3 regions of the Telluria sp. LT2P80 genome follow, and region 1 is predicted to be linked to each of the others. Evidence: predicted binding sites of a transcription regulator. Region 1 holds the regulator's gene; each other region holds the start of a gene.
The links. The regulator LexA, encoded in region 1, represses DNA repair genes until DNA is damaged. The targets are predictions, from matches to a motif close to ACTGTATNNNNATACAGT.

Region 1 (5,952 bases):
TGGGCGGGATTATACCTTTTCCAGTCCTGTGACTGACATGGTTGGAAAGCCGAAAAGCAAAAAAGCCGGGCGAACCCGGCTTTTTCAGAACTGCGTGCTCAGCACATGTACGGCGTGTGCTTAGGCAGCTTCGCCCACAACGGCGACGGTGATTTCCGACACGACGTCGGTGTGCAGAGCGACTGCAACCGGGAATTCGCCGGTGGTTTTCAAAGGGCCGGTCGGCAGGCGCACTTGCGACTTCTCGACAGCGAAACCTTGCTTGGTCAGCGCTTCGGCGATGTCGAAGTTGGTGACCGAACCGAACAGACGGCCATCAACGCCGGCTTTCTGGCCGATGGTGACGGTCATGCCGCTCAGCTTGTCGCCTTCTGCCTGGGCAGCCGACAGCTTTTCAGCTGCTGCTTTTTCCAGTTCAGCGCGCTTGGCTTCGAACTCGGCGACGGCGCCGGCGGTAGCGCGGCGGGCCATCTTTTGTGGGATCAGGAAGTTACGTGCGTAACCGTCCTTGACCTTGACGACGTCGCCCAGGTTGCCGACGTTGACTACTTTTTCCAACAGAATGATTTGCATAGTGATCTCCAGATGTCTGACTGTCGTGACCGACGATTAACCGTGGTGCAGGTCGGTGTACGGCAGCAGCGCAAGGTAGCGTGCGCGCTTGATCGCGGTGTCGACCTGACGCTGGTAGTGCGCCTTGGTGCCGGTCAGACGTGCTGGCATGATCTTGCCGTTTTCCTGGACGAAGTCCTTCAGGGTGTCGACGTCCTTGTAGTCCACCTGCTCAACGCCAGCGGCGGTGAAGCGGCAGAATTTCTTGCGCTTGAACAGCGGGTTTTGCTGTTTGCGCTTCTCTTTGAGTTTCGCTTTGTTTTTGTCGAACTTTTTACCGAATGCCATTTGAGGCTCCTGTATCTAAATTGCCGGGTTAAGCGGCACTGAAATCAATGATGTGAAACACCAGGGCTTTGCTGTTGCGATTTTTCCGTGCAAGAAATCCGTTGAACCTGTAGCTGGCGCCCAATTCGGCGCTGGCAAACCTGCCCGAAATCTCGCCCGCGGCGAACGCAGGGACTTCGAACGCGACCGACCTTTCGACTCCGGCCTCTTCCTGCTGCGATTCGTGCATCAGGACGGCTGAAACGATTGGCACACCGGCCGGGGTGTAACGCAGTACGTCGCGCTCGGCGATGGTCGCCATGAGCTGGAGGTGGTTTGCGCTGTGCACCCGGTATTACTGGTTACTACGAATAACTGGGAAAAACTTAAGCAGCAGCAGGCGCTGGCGCAGCGGCTGGAGCGGCTGCTGGCGCAGCGGCTTCGGCACGGTGGCTCTTGGCTGCGTCTTCGCGCTGCACCGATTTCATCATCGGCGACGGTGCGGTTTCAGCTTTTTTCAGCTTGACGGTCAGGTGACGCAGAACCGCATCATTGAACTTGAATGCAGTTTCCAGCTCGACCAGGGTCTCGTTGTCGCATTCGATGTTCAGGCAGATGTAGTGTGCTTTTGGCAGCTTCTGGATCTGGTATGCCATCTGGCGGCGGCCCCAGTCTTCAACGCGATGGATGTTACCGCCGCGGCTGGTCACCGTGGTCTTGTAACGCTCGATCATCGCCGGGACTTGTTCGCTCTGGTCCGGATGGACGATAAACACGATTTCATAATGACGCATGCATTACTCCTTGAGGACGTTTAACAAATGCCCACCTCGGCGTCAAGACGAGTGTGGGAAGGGAAAGCCGGCAATTATAACCCGAATATCGGTGACTTGGAAACCCCCGATGATGCGTTATCGCCTCGTTTGGCGCCGCAACGGGCATATCTGACTCGACAATTCCACGGTTTTGACGGCTGTTTGCACTCTGAATCGCGATTTTCGCGATATTTTTTGCGTTTCCCCTTGCGCGCGCGAGAATACTGTACAAAAATACAGGTTACATACATAACCGGTTGCTGTAACACATTTATGCTAAAGCTCACTGCACGGCAAGAACAGATCCTGAACCTGATCAAGGAAGCGATCGAGAACACCGGTTTCCCTCCGACCCGGGCTGAAATCGCTTCTGAATTGGGTTTCCGCTCGGCCAATGCGGCTGAAGAACATCTGCAAGCACTGGCGCGCAAGGGCGCCATCGAAATTTCGCCCGGCACGTCGCGCGGCATCCGCCTGATCGGCGCGAGCGTCGAGGCGATCCCGATGCCGCCGCCGTCGTTCATGTCGCTGCCGCTGGTCGGGCGCGTCGCAGCGGGCAATCCCATCCTGGCGCAAGAGCACGTTGAAGCCACCTACAACGTCGACGCGGCCATGTTCGCGGCGCGGCCCGATTTTCTGCTGAAGGTCAAGGGCTGGTCGATGCGCGATGCCGGCATCATGGATGGCGACTTTTTGGCGGTCAAGAAAATCGACAGCGCCAAAAACGGGCAGATCGTTGTTGCGCGCCTGGGCGACGAAGTCACGGTCAAGCGCTATCGCAAGACGGGCGACCTGGTCGAACTGCTGCCAGAGAACCCCGACTTCAACATCATTGCCGTCTCGCCGGACGAAGAGTTTGCGCTTGAAGGCCTGGCTGTCGGCCTGATGCGTAGCTGGAACTGATGGAACGGCGCCGGTCTCCCCGGCCGGCGCTTGCTTTACCCGGCCTTGCCCTACCCGGCATTGCTTAGTTCGACGCCTTCTTCACCACGGCATTGTGCTGGTTGATGAATGCCTCGGTGGCATTGCGCCACGCTGCAAAATCCGCCAGGATCATCTTTGAATTGACCTTCGCGCCTTCCGCGATATTCTGCCGCACCTGTTCCAGGTAGGCTGCCGAGGCGTCCGCCTCCTGCTTGTTCATCAGCTTGGCAATATCAGCCGGGATCTTCTTGGTCAGCGGCGACTGCGCGTTCAAATTCGTCACCATCTTGTTGTAGCAATCCTGCCAGCCGGTCACCAGCTTGTTGACGCGATCGATCTCGTCATTCACCTTCGACACGGCCGGAATGCGCGGCGACGGGCAGCGGTATTCGCCCGACTGCAGCTCGGCGCCGTCGTAGCCCTTGATCCAGTAATCGATTTCGGCGCGCTTCGTGACACGCTGCTCCATGACGACCAGCGATTGGGCCGCGACCTTGTTGCCCTTGGCGGCCGACTTCTCGAACAACGCCTTGGCCGCCGCCTCGTCAACGGTGCCCGCTTCGCCATACCAGTACATCTGGCCCAGTTGCTGCTGTGCCTGCGGATTGCCGGCATTGGCCAGCTTGGTATAGAGCTTGAGCGCGCCCGCGTAATCCTTCTTTTCGAACAGCGCGTTGGCGTCTTCCAGCTCGCCCGCATAGGCGGCGCTGGCAATAGTCAGAGAAAGGCAGAGCAGGAAACGTTTCATGGGCATCCGAAGAAAATGACAAGCTGACGATGGGGCATCATAGCCCCCTTTTACAGCGGGACTCAACCGTAAAAATGACAAGGCCGGCATTGCGCCGGCCTTCTTTGCATGGCTTTACGCCGCGCGGTAACGCCACGCGGTAACGCCGCGCGGTAACGCTACGCGGTAACGCCGCGCGGTACGCCGTACTTACGCGTCCAGCGCCTGGCGGAAGTCTTCGACCAGGTCGTCGGTGTCCTCGATGCCCACCGACACACGGATCAGCGACTCGGCAATGCCCATGCTGGCACGGCGCTCGGCGCCCATCTCGAAGAAGATCGTGTGGGCCACCGGAATGACCAGCGTGCGGTTGTCACCCAGGTTCGACGCAGGAATCGCCAGCTGCAGGCGGTTGAGGTAATCGAACGGATCGATGGACTCGTGCAGTTCGAAGCTGAGCAGCGAACCACCGGCGCGAAACAGCGACGTGACGATACCGTGTTGCGGATGCGACGCCAGGCCCGGATAGTGGACCTTTGCCACGCGCTCATCCGCCTCGAGCATCGTGGCCAGCGCCAGTGCATTGGCGCAGGTGCGGGTCATGCGCAGCGCCAGTGTCTCGGCGCCAACGGCGATGTGATGCGCCGCTTCCGGCCCGAGCGACGCGCCGAAGTCGCGCAGCGCTTTCGCACGCAGCTGCGCCATGCCCTGGGCGTGCGCCGGCTGCTTGCGGAAATTCGGTGCGATGTTCGGATACGCGCTCCAGTCGAACAGACCGGTATCGGTCAGCGCGCCGCCCAGCGCGATGCCGTGGCCGCCAATCGACTTGGTCAGCGAGTTGACCACGAGACCGGCGCCCACGCTCTTCGGGCGGAACAGCCATGGCGACGTCATCGTGTTGTCGACCACGTACAGGATGCCCCGCTCACGGCACAGCTCGCCGATGCGGGCCAGGTCCGCCACTTGCGTGCGCGGATTGGCGATCGTCTCGACAAACACCATGCGCGTGTTCGGCGTCAAGGCTGCTTCCACCTGCGCCACGTCGGTCGCATCGACAAAGGCGACATCGACGCCCTGCCCCGCCACCGTCTGCCACAGGCTGTTGGTGTTACCGAACAGGAAGCTCGACGAAACGATGGCGTCGCCTGCCTTGAGCAGCGCCTGGAACAGCGCGCCGATGGCCGCCATGCCGGTGCCGAAGCACAGCGTGGCGACGCCATCTTCCATCTTGCTGACCTTGTCCTCGAGCGCGCTGATGGTGGGATTGCCCTGGCGACCGTAACGGAAGCCCGGCTCCTTGCCCTGGAACACGGACGCCAGTTGACGCGCATCCGTATAGCCGAACGCGACCGACGTGTGAATCGGCTTGTGCAGCGAACCATGCTCGATCGGCTTGTGCCGGTCGTTGTGCAGGATGGTCGTGGTAAAGCCGTAGGATTTTTTCTCGCTCATGCTTACTCGGCGGCGACAGCGGGGTTCAGGTTCAGCTGGGTACGGACCTGGTCTTCGTCCTTGGCAGCAGGATTGTGACGCGCGGTTTCCTGGCGATCGAGGTATTCCGGGGTCACGTCGCCCGTCACGTAGATGCCATCGAAGCACGACGCCTCGAAGTTCTTCAGTGCCGGATTGACGTCCGAAATCGAACGCTTGAGGGCATCGATGTCCTGGTAGATCACGCGGTCGGCCGTGATCTCGCGGCAGACTTCCTCGGTCGTGCGGCCGTAGGCGATCAGCTCGTCGCGGGTCGGCATGTCGATGCCGTACACGTTCGGGTACAGCACCGGTGGCGCGGCCGACGCGAAGTACACCTTGCGCGCGCCGGCTTCACGGGCCATCTGCACGATCTCGCGGCTGGTGGTGCCGCGCACGATCGAGTCGTCGACCAGCAGCACGTTCTTGTCCTTGAACTCGGAAGTGATGGCGTTGAGCTTCTGGCGTACCGACTTCTTGCGCATGCCCTGGCCCGGCATGATGAAGGTGCGGCCGATGTAGCGGTTCTTGATGAAGCCTTCGCGGTATTCCACGCCGAGTTTCAATGCCAGCTGGATGGCAGCCGGACGCGACGAATCGGGAATCGGCATGACAACGTCGATGTCTTCGACCGGGATTTCACTGAGCACCTTGTCGGCCAGGTATTCGCCCATGCGCAGGCGGGTGGCGTAGACCGAGGCGCCGTCGATCACCGAGTCCGGACGGGCCAGGTAGACAAATTCGAACGCGCACGGGTTCAGCGACGGGTTCTCGGCGCATTGGCGCTCGGACAGCTTGCCGTCGTTGGTGATGAAGACCGCTTCGCCCGGCGCGATGTCGCGCACGAAGCGGAAGCCCAGGCCTTCGAGGGCGACCGACTCGCTGGCCACCAGGTATTCGTTGCCGTTTTCGGTTTCGTTCACGCCCAGGCACAGCGGACGGATGCCGAACGGATCGCGGAAGGCCAGCATGCCATGGCCGGCGATCTGCGCAACGACAGCGTAGGCGCCACGCACGCGGCGGTGCACGACAGCGACCGCCTTGAAGATCGCGTCGGCGTCGAGCGAGAAGCCATCGGCCGCTTCCTGGATTTCGTGGGCCAGCACGTTGAGCAGCACCTCGGAATCGGAATCCGTG
Region 2 (5,952 bases), 800 kb from region 1:
TTGAGAAAAAAGATGAAGCCCCGGTCGAAGACGACTACCTCGTCTACAACTACAACCGCTTCCAGGCCTGCCGCTTCGGTCTGGATGGCAGCATCACGCACCCGAAAACCTACGACAGCATCGTGATCCGCGACGATATCCTGGCCACGCTCGAACGGATGCTGCCGCATGCCGAAGCGCTGGGCAGCGTCGAAGCACTGCAGCACCTGGCGGCGGCCGCGCGCGGCGGCAGCGATGCAGCAATCCTGCGCCGGCACGCCGAGCGCGAAGGCTCGGTCGAAGGGATGGTCAATGCAGCGATCGGGCACTTCCGCGGCGACCGCGTGGCGTGAGCTGCGCCAGTCAGCCGTGCACTTCCCGGCTATCTGACGGCGCCTGTTCCCGCTGCTGCATCCCGTAATCGCGCACCACGTGCGCCACGCGCAAACGGTAGTCGCGAAACATCCCGTCACGACCGGCCGCCTGCGCCGCCTGGTGCGCTTCCAGCGTGCGCCAGCGCTGCACGGCGTCTTCATCGCGCCAGAACGACAGCGACAGCAGGCGGCCAGGCTGCGTGAGCGATTCGAACCGTTCCACCGAGAGGAAACCGTCGATCGCCTCGAGCGCGGCGCGCAGCGCCTGCGCCGTGGCGAGGTATTCGCCCTGGCGCAGCGGGTCGGGTTCGACTTCGAAGATGACCGCGATCATGCACGGCTCCCGAGCGTACCCTCCACCGCTTCGGTGAACGTACGCGTTTCACGCACGATGAAACGCCCCTCGCGCGCCAGCGCGAAATTGGCGCGCGCCTCATCATCCGTCTTCAAGCGTGTGCGGTACGCTTCGTAGTCGGCCAGACTGGCAAAGCCCACCAGCCCCCACGCCTCGTCGTTGGTCCCCTCGTGGGGAAGGAAGTAGCCGATCAGCGCGCCACCGAGCCGGGGAATGATGCGGCCCCAGTTGGCGGCGTATTCACGAAACTGCTCGCGCTGAAACGGATCGATGCGGTAGCGGATGAAACAGGTAATGGTCATGGTGACTCCTGGGTTCGGGAGTGGTCACTGTAGTCCCGGTCCCTGGCCGGATGCTTCGGTTAAGATCGAAGCATGAGAGACGGTCCCAATATCACTACCATCGCCGCACTGATCGGCGACCAGGCGCGCGCGCAGGCCCTGACCTTGCTGATGGCCGGGCGGGCGCTCACCGCCACCGAACTGGCCGATGCGGCAGGCGTCACGCGCCAGACGATCAGCACTCATCTGGCCAAGCTGGTCGATGCCGGGCTGCTGGCCGTACAAGCGCAGGGGCGGCACCGGTATTTCAGCATCGCCGATGCCGACGTGGCGGCGCTGCTCGAAACGCTGATGGGCATGGCCTTCGGCGCCGGCACGCTGCCGCCGCACCTGAAGCTGGGCCCGTCCGCGCCAGCCCTGCGCAAGGCGCGCGTCTGCTATGACCACCTGGCCGGCGAGCTTGGTGTGGTGCTGCATGACCGGCTGGCTGCGCGAGGCGCGTTCGGCTTCGGCGCCAACGGCATGGTGCTCACGACTCCAGGCGCGTCACTGATCGGCCAGCTGGGCGTCGACATCCCTGCACTGGCGCGCTCGCGGCGGCCCGTGTGCCGCACCTGCCTGGACTGGAGCGAGCGGCGTCACCATCTGGCCGGCGCACTGGGCAGCGCCCTGCTCGACCGGTTCGAACAACTCGGCTGGACGCGCCGCGTGGCGGGTTCGCGCGTCATGGCCTTCGATACACAGGGCGAGGCCGCCCTGCGTGGCTGGCTCGATCAGGTCAGCCCGCCACCGGCACGCCCTTGCCCGCCCAGCCCGTCTTCATGAAGCGCGCCAGCAGCGGCTGTTTGGCAGGCGCTGCTGGCGGCAGCCTCGCGTCGACCACGTTCGCCCATTGGTCGGCCAGCTGCTCGCAGGTGGCGCGCAGCACCGGGTCGATCGTCGGCAGACGCGCCAGCGCGCACAGATGGCGCTCGATCACGGACGCCAGCTTGACGCACGGCGGCTCGCCGTCGCCCTTCGCGCTGTAATGCGACATCAGGTGCAGGAGCGAGGCGACCAGCAGCGTGTCCTGGTTGCGCGGCTCGCCCTCTGTGGATGGCATGGTGGGTGTGGGGGAAATCGTCATGCGAAGCGCTCCATGGACCAGAACAAGACAATGAGATGAGAATGATTCTCATTCATTATTCCCGTGTCACACGGCGAAAGCAAGCGATTTCGTGCTACAGGCGCGTCTCGCGCGCAGCACGCAGGAATTCATCCAGCACCGGCGTGCAATCGAGCAGGTCGACGCCGCCCGCGCGGTGGAATTCGGGGTGCCATTGCAAGCCCATGACGAAGTTGGCGCGCTGGTAGCGGATCGCCTCGATGATGCCGTCCGGTTCGGACATGGCTTCGATGCGAACATCGCGCCCCAGGTCCTTGACGGCCTGGTGGTGAATCGAGTTGACCATCGCCTGCTGGATGTTGGGGAACATGCGGCCGAGCGATGAGCCCTTGGGAAACACGATCGCATGGCGATGGGCGTCGTACAGGTCATGCACATGCGCCAGCGCGTCGGGACGGTCGGTGGCGACGTCCTGGTGCAGCGTGCCGCCAAAGGCCACGTTGATCAGCTGGCAGCCACGGCACACGCCCAGCACCGGTTTGCCGGCGTCGACGAATTCGTGCAGCAGTTCGAGCTCGTACACGTCGCGTGCGCGGTCGCCGCTCCATTCGGGACGCGTGGGCGTTTCGGAATAGGTTTGCGGGGCGACGTCAGCCCCGCCCTGCAGCACCAGGCCATCCAGATGACGCGCATAGTGGCGCAGCGTGATGTTGCTGGGGTGGAGCAAGCCGTTGGTATTGACCGTCGGGATCATGAACACCAGCACGTCGCGCGACATGACCCACTGGGCGATGGATTCCTCGAGATACTGCAGGTTCTTGCTCAGCAGCCCCTTGGCGCCCGCCTCGGGATGAAAGATGCGGGCCGAGACACCGATGTGCAGCGTGCGCTGCATGATGTCGCGACTGAAGCGTTCACGCAGCGAGCGAAAGCGCGAGGTGATGACCCGGCCGGCCAGGGCCACCGGGTTGTCGCCATCGCGCAGGTAGCGGGCCGGCCCGCGTGCGTGCTGGCCGCCGCTGGCGCGCCGGTCGGGCACGCGCACGCGCGTCTCGCGACGTTCATCGATATCCGCCTCTGGCGAGGGGTCGTCTGGATTGCGCTTGATGGGGTCGTCTTCGGTCATGTCAATAATATAACTTCGGCAATGCTGCGCACGATTCAAAGTTGTTACAAAAGGTCGCCATGCGCTCAGACCGGCACATCGAGCAGCTTCTGGAAGGTCAGCATCAGGTGGCGCCCCGCCACGGGCGTCTCGAGCAGGCCGCGCGCGCCGGCCAGCCGGGCGCGGGCGCTGTCGTACTGAAACGATGGCGCGACCATGAACACCACGGGCGTGCGCCCCGCGCCGGCCTGCGCCTTGATCGATGAGCACAGCGCATACGGTTCGATGCCCGGGGCGGCCGTGTTGATCAGGACCAGCGCCACCGGCGTCTCGTCGCACAGGCGCACGGCGGCGGCCCGGCTGTCGGTCCATTCGACGCCGATCCGGCGCGGCTCGAGCACCTGCGCCACCCGGTTGCGCAGGTTGCACGCCTGATCGACGATCAATACCGGGCCATCGACGGGGCCACGGCGCAGTCGCGTGTAGAATGCGGGCGTTTCGAGATCCGGCCCCAGGCGCGGACGGCGGCGGCGTTCGGCCAGCACGCGGCGCGCACGGGCACCCTGCTGGGCCAGCGCATGCACGCGCGTGTCGAGCAGTTCGGCCAGCCGCCCGTGCAGCGTCCGTTGGTCAAGCGGGTGGGTCAGGGTTGGCCAACAAGTGGCGTCACTGTCGCCGATGACCAGTGCCGGTTGCAGCGCATCGGGAGGCTGGCACGCCAGTTGTGCCAGCGCAAACGGGTTGTCGCCATTCGCAATCAGCAGGTCCGGCTCTTGCAAACTGTCGGCATGCAGGCAAGAATACGACGGCCCGGCGCCCGGCGCGTCTTCGAGCAGCGCCGCCAGCCGGGCGGTTTCAACCGGATCAAAGCCGATCGGACGCACGGTGAACAGACAATGGGATCGCTGCATCAAGCCCCACCCTTCTTGCATCGATTATGTATTTACAGCGTAATCTAGCACAAAGGTGCAAGGCGAAAAGCACGACATAAGCGCAAAATACTGTATATTTATACAGTTAAAAAGCATTTCCTTTTCCGCTCGACAAGATAGAATGCCAACGCATTCTACAAATACTCTTCAAGATGGCCTCCAAGAAACCCGCTCCAGACTACAGCGAATCATCCATCCGCGTCCTCAAGGGACTCGAACCTGTGAAACAGCGTCCGGGCATGTACACCCGCACGGAAAATCCGCTTCACATCATCCAGGAAGTGATCGACAACGCCTCCGATGAGGCGCTGGGTGGCTATTGCAAGAACATCAGCGTCACGATGAACCCGGACGGCTCGATCACGGTCGAAGATGACGGCCGCGGCATCCCGGTCGGCATCCACCCCGAAGAAGGTGTGTCCACGGTCGAGATCGTGTTCACGCGCCTGCACGCCGGCGGCAAATTCGACAAGGGCTCGGGCGGCGCGTATGCGTTCTCGGGCGGCCTGCACGGCGTCGGCGTGTCGGTTACCAATGCGCTGTCCAAGCGCCTCGAGATCGAGGTCTGGCGCAAGGACGATCAAGGCAACGGCCAGCACAAACTGGTGTTCGCTGCCGGCGACGTGATCGAACCCCTCACCTCCGCACCGTTCGAGCGCGGCGGCAAGAAGAACGGCACGCGCGTCACGGCCTGGCCGGATGGCAAGTACTTCGATTCGCCGACCATCCCGATGGGTGACCTGCAACGCCTGCTGCGCTCGAAAGCCGTGCTGCTGCCGGGCGTGACAGTCACGCTCACGAACGCCAAGGGCGAAGTGCAGACCTGGCGCTACGACGAGGGCCTGCGCGGCTACCTGACCGAGGCGCTGGCGCAAAGCTCCACCGGCGAAACCCTGATCCCGCTGTTCGAAGGCGCGCAGTACGCGGCCGCCGGCGACGACAGTTTTGCCGAAGGCGAAGGCGCGGCCTGGGTCGTGGCCTGGACCGAAGAAGGCGGCGTGGTGCGTGAATCCTACGTCAACCTGATCCCCACCGTCAGCGGCGGCACGCACGAAGCGGGCCTGCGCGACGGCCTGTATGGCGCCGTCAAGAACTTCGTCGAGCTGCATGGCCTGCTGCCGAAAGGCGTCAAGCTGCTGCCCGAGGACGTGTTCGCGCGCGTCTCGTTCGTGCTGTCGGCCAAGGTACTGGACCCGCAGTTCCAGGGCCAGACGAAAGAACGCCTGAATTCGCGCGACGCGCTCAAGCTGGTCTCGACCTTCACCAAGCCGCCGCTCGAACTGTGGCTGAACCAGCACGTCGAATACGGCAAGAAGCTGGCCGAACTCGTGATCCGCCAGGCGCAATCGCGCCTGCGCTCGCTGCAGAAAGTCGAAAAGAAAAAATCGTCGGGCGTGGCCGTGTTGCCGGGCAAACTGACCGATTGCGAATCGAACGACATCACGCGCAACGAGCTGTTCCTGGTCGAGGGCGACTCGGCCGGCGGCTCGGCCAAGATGGGCCGCGACAAGGAATTCCAGGCCATCCTGCCGCTGCGCGGCAAGGTGCTCAACTCGTGGGAAACCGACCGCGACCGCCTGTTCGCCAACAATGAAATCCACGATATCTCGGTGGCGATCGGCGTTGATCCGCACAGCGCGGGCGACTCGCCCGACCTGACCGGTCTGCGCTACGGCAAGATCTGCATCCTGTCCGACGCCGACGTCGACGGCTCGCACATCCAGGTACTGCTGCTCACTTTGTTCTTCAAACATTTTCCGGCGCTGTTCGCGAACGGGAACATCTGCATCGCGCGCCCGCCGCTGTTCCGCGTCGACGTGC
Region 3 (5,952 bases), on a different contig from region 1:
CTTTCTTCGGGTTCACGCCAGCAACGAATGCTTCCTTGCCGTTTGCGTACTCGCGGCACATGCGGGTGTGGAACTGACCGGTCTTGCCGGTGATGCCCTGGGTGACTACTTTGGTATCTTTGTTGATCAGAATCGACATTTTTTTATTTCCTTAGCAATTAGGCTTGACCGGCAGCAGCGGCGACGACCGACTTGGCTGCGTCTTCCATCGTGTCTGCGGCGATGATTGGCAGGCCCGATTCGGCCAGCATCTTCTTGCCCAGGTCTTCGTTGGTGCCCTTCATGCGCACGACCAGCGGCACTTGCAGCGAAACGGCTTTCGATGCAGCGATCACGCCTTCGGCGATGACGTCGCAACGCATGATGCCGCCGAAGATGTTGACCAGGATGGCTTTCAGGTCAGGGTTCTTCAGCATGATCTTGAACGCTTCGGTCACTTTCTCAGCCGTGGCGCCACCGCCGACGTCGAGGAAGTTGGCTGGCTCGCCGCCGAACAGCTTGATGGTGTCCATGGTTGCCATGGCCAGGCCGGCGCCGTTCACCAGGCAGCCGATGTTGCCGTCGAGCGAGATGTAGGCCAGGTCGAATTTCGATGCTTCGACTTCCGCTGGATCTTCTTCGTCCAGATCGCGGTAAGCGACGATTTCAGGACGGCGATACAGGGCGTTCGCGTCGAAGTTGAATTTGGCGTCCAGGGCGATGATCTTGCCGCTGCCGGTGACGATCAGCGGATTGATTTCGGCCAGCGATGCATCGGTTTCCCAGTAGGCTTTGTACAGGCCCTGCAGGTTCGCGCGTGCGTCGGCGATCGAGCCGGCTGGCACACCGATCTTGGCGGCGACGTCGTCAGCCTGCTCATCGGTCAGGCCGACTTTTGGGTCGATGATGACGTTGTGGATTTTTTCCGGGTTGCTGTGCGCGACTTCTTCGATGTCCATGCCGCCTTCCGACGAGGCCATCAGCACGACTTTCTGGCTGACGCGGTCGGTGACGAGCGAGACATACAGTTCTTGTTTGATGTCGGCGCCTTCTTCGACCATCAGGCGACGGACTTTCTGGCCTTCCGGGCTGGTCTGGTGCGTGATCAGCTGCATGCCCATGATCTGGTCAGCGTATTCCTTGACCTGCTCGAGCGATTTGGCGACCTTGACGCCGCCGCCCTTGCCGCGGCCACCAGCGTGGATCTGTGCCTTGACGACCCAGACCGGACCACCCAGTTCTTCAGCAGCTTTGACAGCCTCTTCGACCGACATGCACGGAATGCCGCGCGGAACGGTCACCCCGAATTTTCGGAGGATTTCTTTGCCCTGATACTCATGGATCTTCATGCTGGCTTCCCTTCTATCTATTACTGAATTAGAAACGGTTGAACTACAAAAAAAACAAACGACGACTTAACCCGCCACGGCCTTGATGGACCAGCGCGGGTAATATTTGGCCACGGCGGGGCCGTCGCTGCGCAGGGCATGGCAACGGTCGAGCTCAAATGGACGGTCGGATGACGTGACGCCTTGCCCGCCTGGGGCATCGACGGTGTCGTCAGCAAAGGCTTGCAGCGCTGCAGTGGGCAGCACCTGGGCCAGTTCGGTCAGATGGGTGCAGCCGAGCACGCCGGACAGGCGGTCTTTCAGATGCAACCGGAAATGGTTCACGAGCGAGAGCCCGATCAACTTCTTGTAGGCAGGGCCGATGGTATCGCAAAAGCCCGGATACGGGACGGCATCGGATGCGGCTTCGGCATCGACGATGTTCAGGTCGCGGTCGATCGTGACGCGCAGCTTCAGGTCGTGCACTGGCGTGCCGCCGGGCCGTTCGCCGGAAGCAAGTTCAACAGTACGCGTTTTCACATCGCGGATGCTGGCATCAAGATCCCACATGCCATCGTCGCGCGCATAGGCATCGACTGTGATGGCGCGCGTATGCCGGAGCGAGCGCGATACGGGAAGAGACAAAGGCATAAATACCAGTGCCGTCGAGACGGCGGTTAGTGATGCAGCCGGTGTGCTAGTGCACGTCACCGCAGCTTCTGCGGCAACAACCGCTCATGCGGCGCTGCTTAAACCCGTAAAGTTTATCACAGCGTCCCGCCCGGCGCATCGCTAAAAGGGGACATCAGGGCCAGCGTCGACGGAGATACCCGGACTTGGCAGGCGCTTGACAGCGTGTTTGACGCATATGGTATGCGCATGAAGAACAGCCGGTAGTAGTCGCCATTCATGCCATGAATGGGAGATATGGGATTTTTTTCTGATTACTCCCGACATAGAAAAGCGCCAGCGTGCAGCGCCATCGCCCGTTGAGGAATATGCGTTCGCATATCGGGGATGACGCTCCACGCTGACGCCTGAGGCAGCATCGAGTTGTACCTTGTGACTGCAAGCCATCACGAGAGCATTAATTAGTCGGGAAACTCGTCGTCATCGGGCGCGCCCTGCATCGCCGCACGCGCCGCGCGCTGGGAAAACCCCCGCTGCAGCAGGAACCGCATCTGCTTGGCGCGCGCCGCTGCATCCTCGGCGACCGTGCCAAATTTGCGTTGCCAGACTTCGACCGCACGCGCGGTCTCGCTGTCGGACAGCCCGGCCTTGATGTCGACCAGGGCCTCGCCCGTTAATCCATGACTTTGCAATTCGGCCATCACACGACTGTCGCCATAACGGCTCGCTTTACGGTTGACCAGGGATTCGGCAAAGCGCTCCTGTGACAACCAGTTATTTTTTTCGAGGAAATCGAGCAGGGCATCGACGTCATCGCCCTCTTCCGCATACTTGGACAGCTTGCGGCGCAATTCGAAGCGGCTGTGTTCGCGCTGCGACAGATAGCGCAGCGCGCGGCCCTTGAGACTGAGTACGGGTGCTCGCATGGGTAACGTCAGCCCATCAGCATGGCGCCAGGCGCCGGTGGCCAGCTGCTGCCACCGCGCCCTGCGCCGAACTGATTATTCACCAACCGCCTGCAGCTTCGGCTTGTCGTCACCACCGATCGTCGGTGGCAGCTCACGCACACCCAAGGCGGTACGGACCTTGTTTTCGATCTCGCGCGCCAGGGCTGGACGGTCACGCAGGAACTGACGCGCGTTGTCTTTACCCTGACCGATACGCTCGCCGTTGTAGCTGTACCACGAGCCCGACTTCTCGACGATTTTGTTATCTGCGCCGAGATCCAGAATTTCGCCTTCACGGGACGTGCCTTCTCCATAAAGAATGTCGAAGTGCGCTTCCTTGAATGGCGGGGCGATCTTGTTCTTGACGACCTTGACCTTGGTTTCGTTACCGATCACTTCGTCACCCGACTTGATCGAGCCGGTACGACGGATGTCCAGGCGCACCGACGCGTAGAACTTCAGCGCGTTACCACCGGTGGTGGTCTCAGGGCTGCCGAACATGACGCCGATCTTCATGCGGATCTGGTTGATGAAGATGACCAGCGTGTTGGTGCGGTTGATCGAGCCGGTGAGCTTGCGCAGCGCTTGCGACATCAGGCGCGCCTGCAGGCCGGGCAGCGAGTCACCCATGTCGCCTTCGATTTCGGCGCGTGGCGTCAGGGCCGCGACCGAGTCGATGACGACCAGGTCGACACTGCCCGAGCGTACCAGCGCGTCGGTGATTTCAAGCGCCTGCTCGCCGGTATCCGGCTGCGAGATCAGCAGCTCGCTCAGGTTGATGCCGAGCTTTTGCGCGTAGGTGACGTCGAGTGCGTGCTCGGCGTCGATGAACGCGCAGGTGCCACCCAGCTTTTGCATCTGGGCGATGGTTTGCAGCGTCAGGGTGGTTTTACCCGACGATTCAGGACCGTAGATCTCGACGATACGGCCGCGCGGCAGGCCGCCGACGCCCAGCGCGATGTCCAGGCCCAGCGAGCCGGTGGAAACCGTTTGCACTTCTTCGACCGGCGTGTTCGCATCCATGCGCATCACCGAGCCCTTGCCGAACTGCTTTTCAATCTGCGCCAGGGCGGCAGCCAGCGCCTTGCCCTTATCAGCGGCGTTCAATGCGGTTTTTTTGTCGTCCATGGTGTACTTTCTGTCGTGGAGTAGGCAAGGTGTGGGCGGTCACGCGCACTTCAAGAGCCAGTACTGTATAAAAATCCAGTGGTTTTTGCAAGCGAAAAGACGTGGTTATCTTACCAACAATCGCTCGGGACTCGCATTGTGGCGGTAAATCCAACACAATGAGAACCGGTTCGATCACGCGTGTTCGATGAACAAGCGACAACGTCAATAAGAGGTGCCCCATGCGAATTCTGCTCGCCGAAGATGATAGCGTACTTGCCGATGGCCTGACGCGCTCCCTGCGCCAGTCCGGCTATGCCATCGATTGTGTCAAGAACGGCCAGGATGCCGATACCGCCCTGTCCACGCAGGAGTTCGATCTGCTCATTCTCGACCTGGGCCTGCCGAAGATGTCCGGGCTCGAAGTGCTGCGCCGCCTGCGCGCCCGCGCCTCGCTGCTGCCTGTATTGATCCTGACTGCGGCCGACTCGGTCGAGCAGCGCGTCGAGGGTCTCGACCTGGGCGCCGACGACTACATGGCCAAGCCGTTCGCGCTGTCCGAGCTCGAAGCGCGCGTGCGGGCACTGACCCGGCGCGGCGCCGGCGGCGGCGCGGCCGTCGTGCGCCATGGCCCGCTGGTCTATGACCAGGTCGGCCGCAGCGCCTACATCAACGACCAGATGCTCGATCTGTCGGCGCGCGAGCTGGGCCTGCTCGAAGTGCTGCTGGCGCGCACCGGGCGCCTCGTCTCCAAGGAGCAGCTGGTCGACCACCTGTGCGAATGGGGCGAAGAAGTATCCAACAACGCCATCGAGGTGTATGTGCACCGCCTGCGCAAGAAGATCGAGGTCGGCGGCGTGCGCATTGCCACCGTGCGCGGCCTGGGCTATTGCCTCGAGAAATTCTCCGAGGCCAGCGCAGCCGCAGCAGCCGCTGCGGCTGCGAACGACGCCCGTATCGCCACCTCCGCTGCCGACAAGTGAACGCCGGCTTCACGCCCGAGCCCACGCAGCAGCAGCACCAGTTCGAGCCGCTCTACGTTCCACCCAACCCCGAGCCGGACGAAAACATCCGTCACTCGCTGTTTGGGGAAATCCTCGACTGGATGCTCGCGCCGCTGCTGCTGCTGTGGCCGATGAGCATCGCGATCACCTATCTGGTGGCGAAATCGATCGCCAACCAGCCGTTCGACGATGCGCTCGAAGACCGGGTCACGGTGCTGGGCCAGCAGATCCGCACCGTGGACGGCAAGACGGTCGGCCAGCTGCGCACGGCCGGACGCGACATCCTGCGTGCCGACGACGTCGACAGCGTGTATTACCTGCTGGCCGGGCCGGCTGGCGAACACCTGGACGGCGACCGCGACCTGCCGCGCCCGCGCGCCAACCGCGCCGGCGAGCCGGCCCGCAGCGGCACGGTCGAATTTCGCAACGACACCATCCACGGCACACCGATCCGCGTGGCCTATGCCTACGTAAATCTCGATCCGCTGCACGAACGCACGGCATCACCGACGCCGTCGCTGGCACTGGTGCAGGTGGCCGAAACGCTCGACAAGCGCGCGCACCTGGCCAATGAAATCATCAAGGGCGTGATCCTGCCCCAGTTCATCATCCTGCCGGTGATCCTGGCGCTGGTCTGGTTCGCGCTCTCGCGCGGCCTGAGCCCGTTGGCCGAGCTGCAGCAGCGCATCCGCGCGCGGCCGCAGGACGATCTGTCGCCGATCGATCCGCGCCAGGTGCCCGAAGAAATCTCGCCGCTGGTCGGCTCGTTCAACGACATGCTCGAGCGCCTGGGCAAGACGGTGGAGATGCAGAAACGCTTCATCGCCGACGCCGCGCACCAGATGAAAACGCCGCTGGCGGGCATGCGTATGCAATCCGAACTGGCCCTGCGCGAAGTCGATCCTGCCGAGATCCACCGCTCGCTCGAGCAGCTGGCCAAGAGCTCGGAATCGGCCA

Region 2: the regulator LexA is predicted to act here: its motif matches at 4,200-4,217, upstream of AC56LW_RS06225 (DNA topoisomerase IV subunit B).
Region 3: the regulator LexA is predicted to act here: its motif matches at 4,075-4,092, upstream of recA (recombinase RecA).

What each region holds. Positions count from the first base shown of each region.
Region 1 is NZ_JCASIO010000001.1:612,860-618,811, forward strand. Features, by position in the region: gene AC56LW_RS02750 (replicative DNA helicase) at 1-1, opposite strand, end outside; gene rplI (50S ribosomal protein L9) at 121-573, opposite strand; gene rpsR (30S ribosomal protein S18) at 610-900, opposite strand; gene priB (primosomal replication protein N) at 929-1,228, opposite strand; gene rpsF (30S ribosomal protein S6) at 1,266-1,673, opposite strand; gene lexA (transcriptional repressor LexA) at 1,968-2,597, shown strand; gene AC56LW_RS02780 (tetratricopeptide repeat protein) at 2,662-3,366, opposite strand; gene AC56LW_RS02785 (cystathionine gamma-synthase family protein) at 3,556-4,797, opposite strand; gene purF (amidophosphoribosyltransferase) at 4,800-5,952, opposite strand, start outside.
Region 2 is NZ_JCASIO010000001.1:1,417,116-1,423,067, forward strand. Features, by position in the region: gene AC56LW_RS06190 (YbdK family carboxylate-amine ligase) at 1-332, shown strand, start outside; gene AC56LW_RS06195 (antibiotic biosynthesis monooxygenase family protein) at 343-687, opposite strand; gene AC56LW_RS06200 (NIPSNAP family protein) at 684-1,010, opposite strand; gene AC56LW_RS06205 (ArsR/SmtB family transcription factor) at 1,083-1,814, shown strand; gene AC56LW_RS06210 (hypothetical protein) at 1,768-2,115, opposite strand; gene AC56LW_RS06215 (gamma-glutamyl-gamma-aminobutyrate hydrolase family protein) at 2,210-3,220, opposite strand; gene AC56LW_RS06220 (response regulator) at 3,286-4,110, opposite strand; gene AC56LW_RS06225 (DNA topoisomerase IV subunit B) at 4,284-5,952, shown strand, end outside.
Region 3 is NZ_JCASIO010000007.1:134,838-140,789, forward strand. Features, by position in the region: gene sucD (succinate--CoA ligase subunit alpha) at 1-139, opposite strand, end outside; gene sucC (ADP-forming succinate--CoA ligase subunit beta) at 159-1,328, opposite strand; gene AC56LW_RS18035 (DUF2889 domain-containing protein) at 1,395-1,958, opposite strand; gene recX (recombination regulator RecX) at 2,399-2,863, opposite strand; gene recA (recombinase RecA) at 2,939-4,012, opposite strand; gene AC56LW_RS18050 (response regulator) at 4,234-4,974, shown strand; gene AC56LW_RS18055 (sensor histidine kinase) at 4,971-5,952, shown strand, end outside.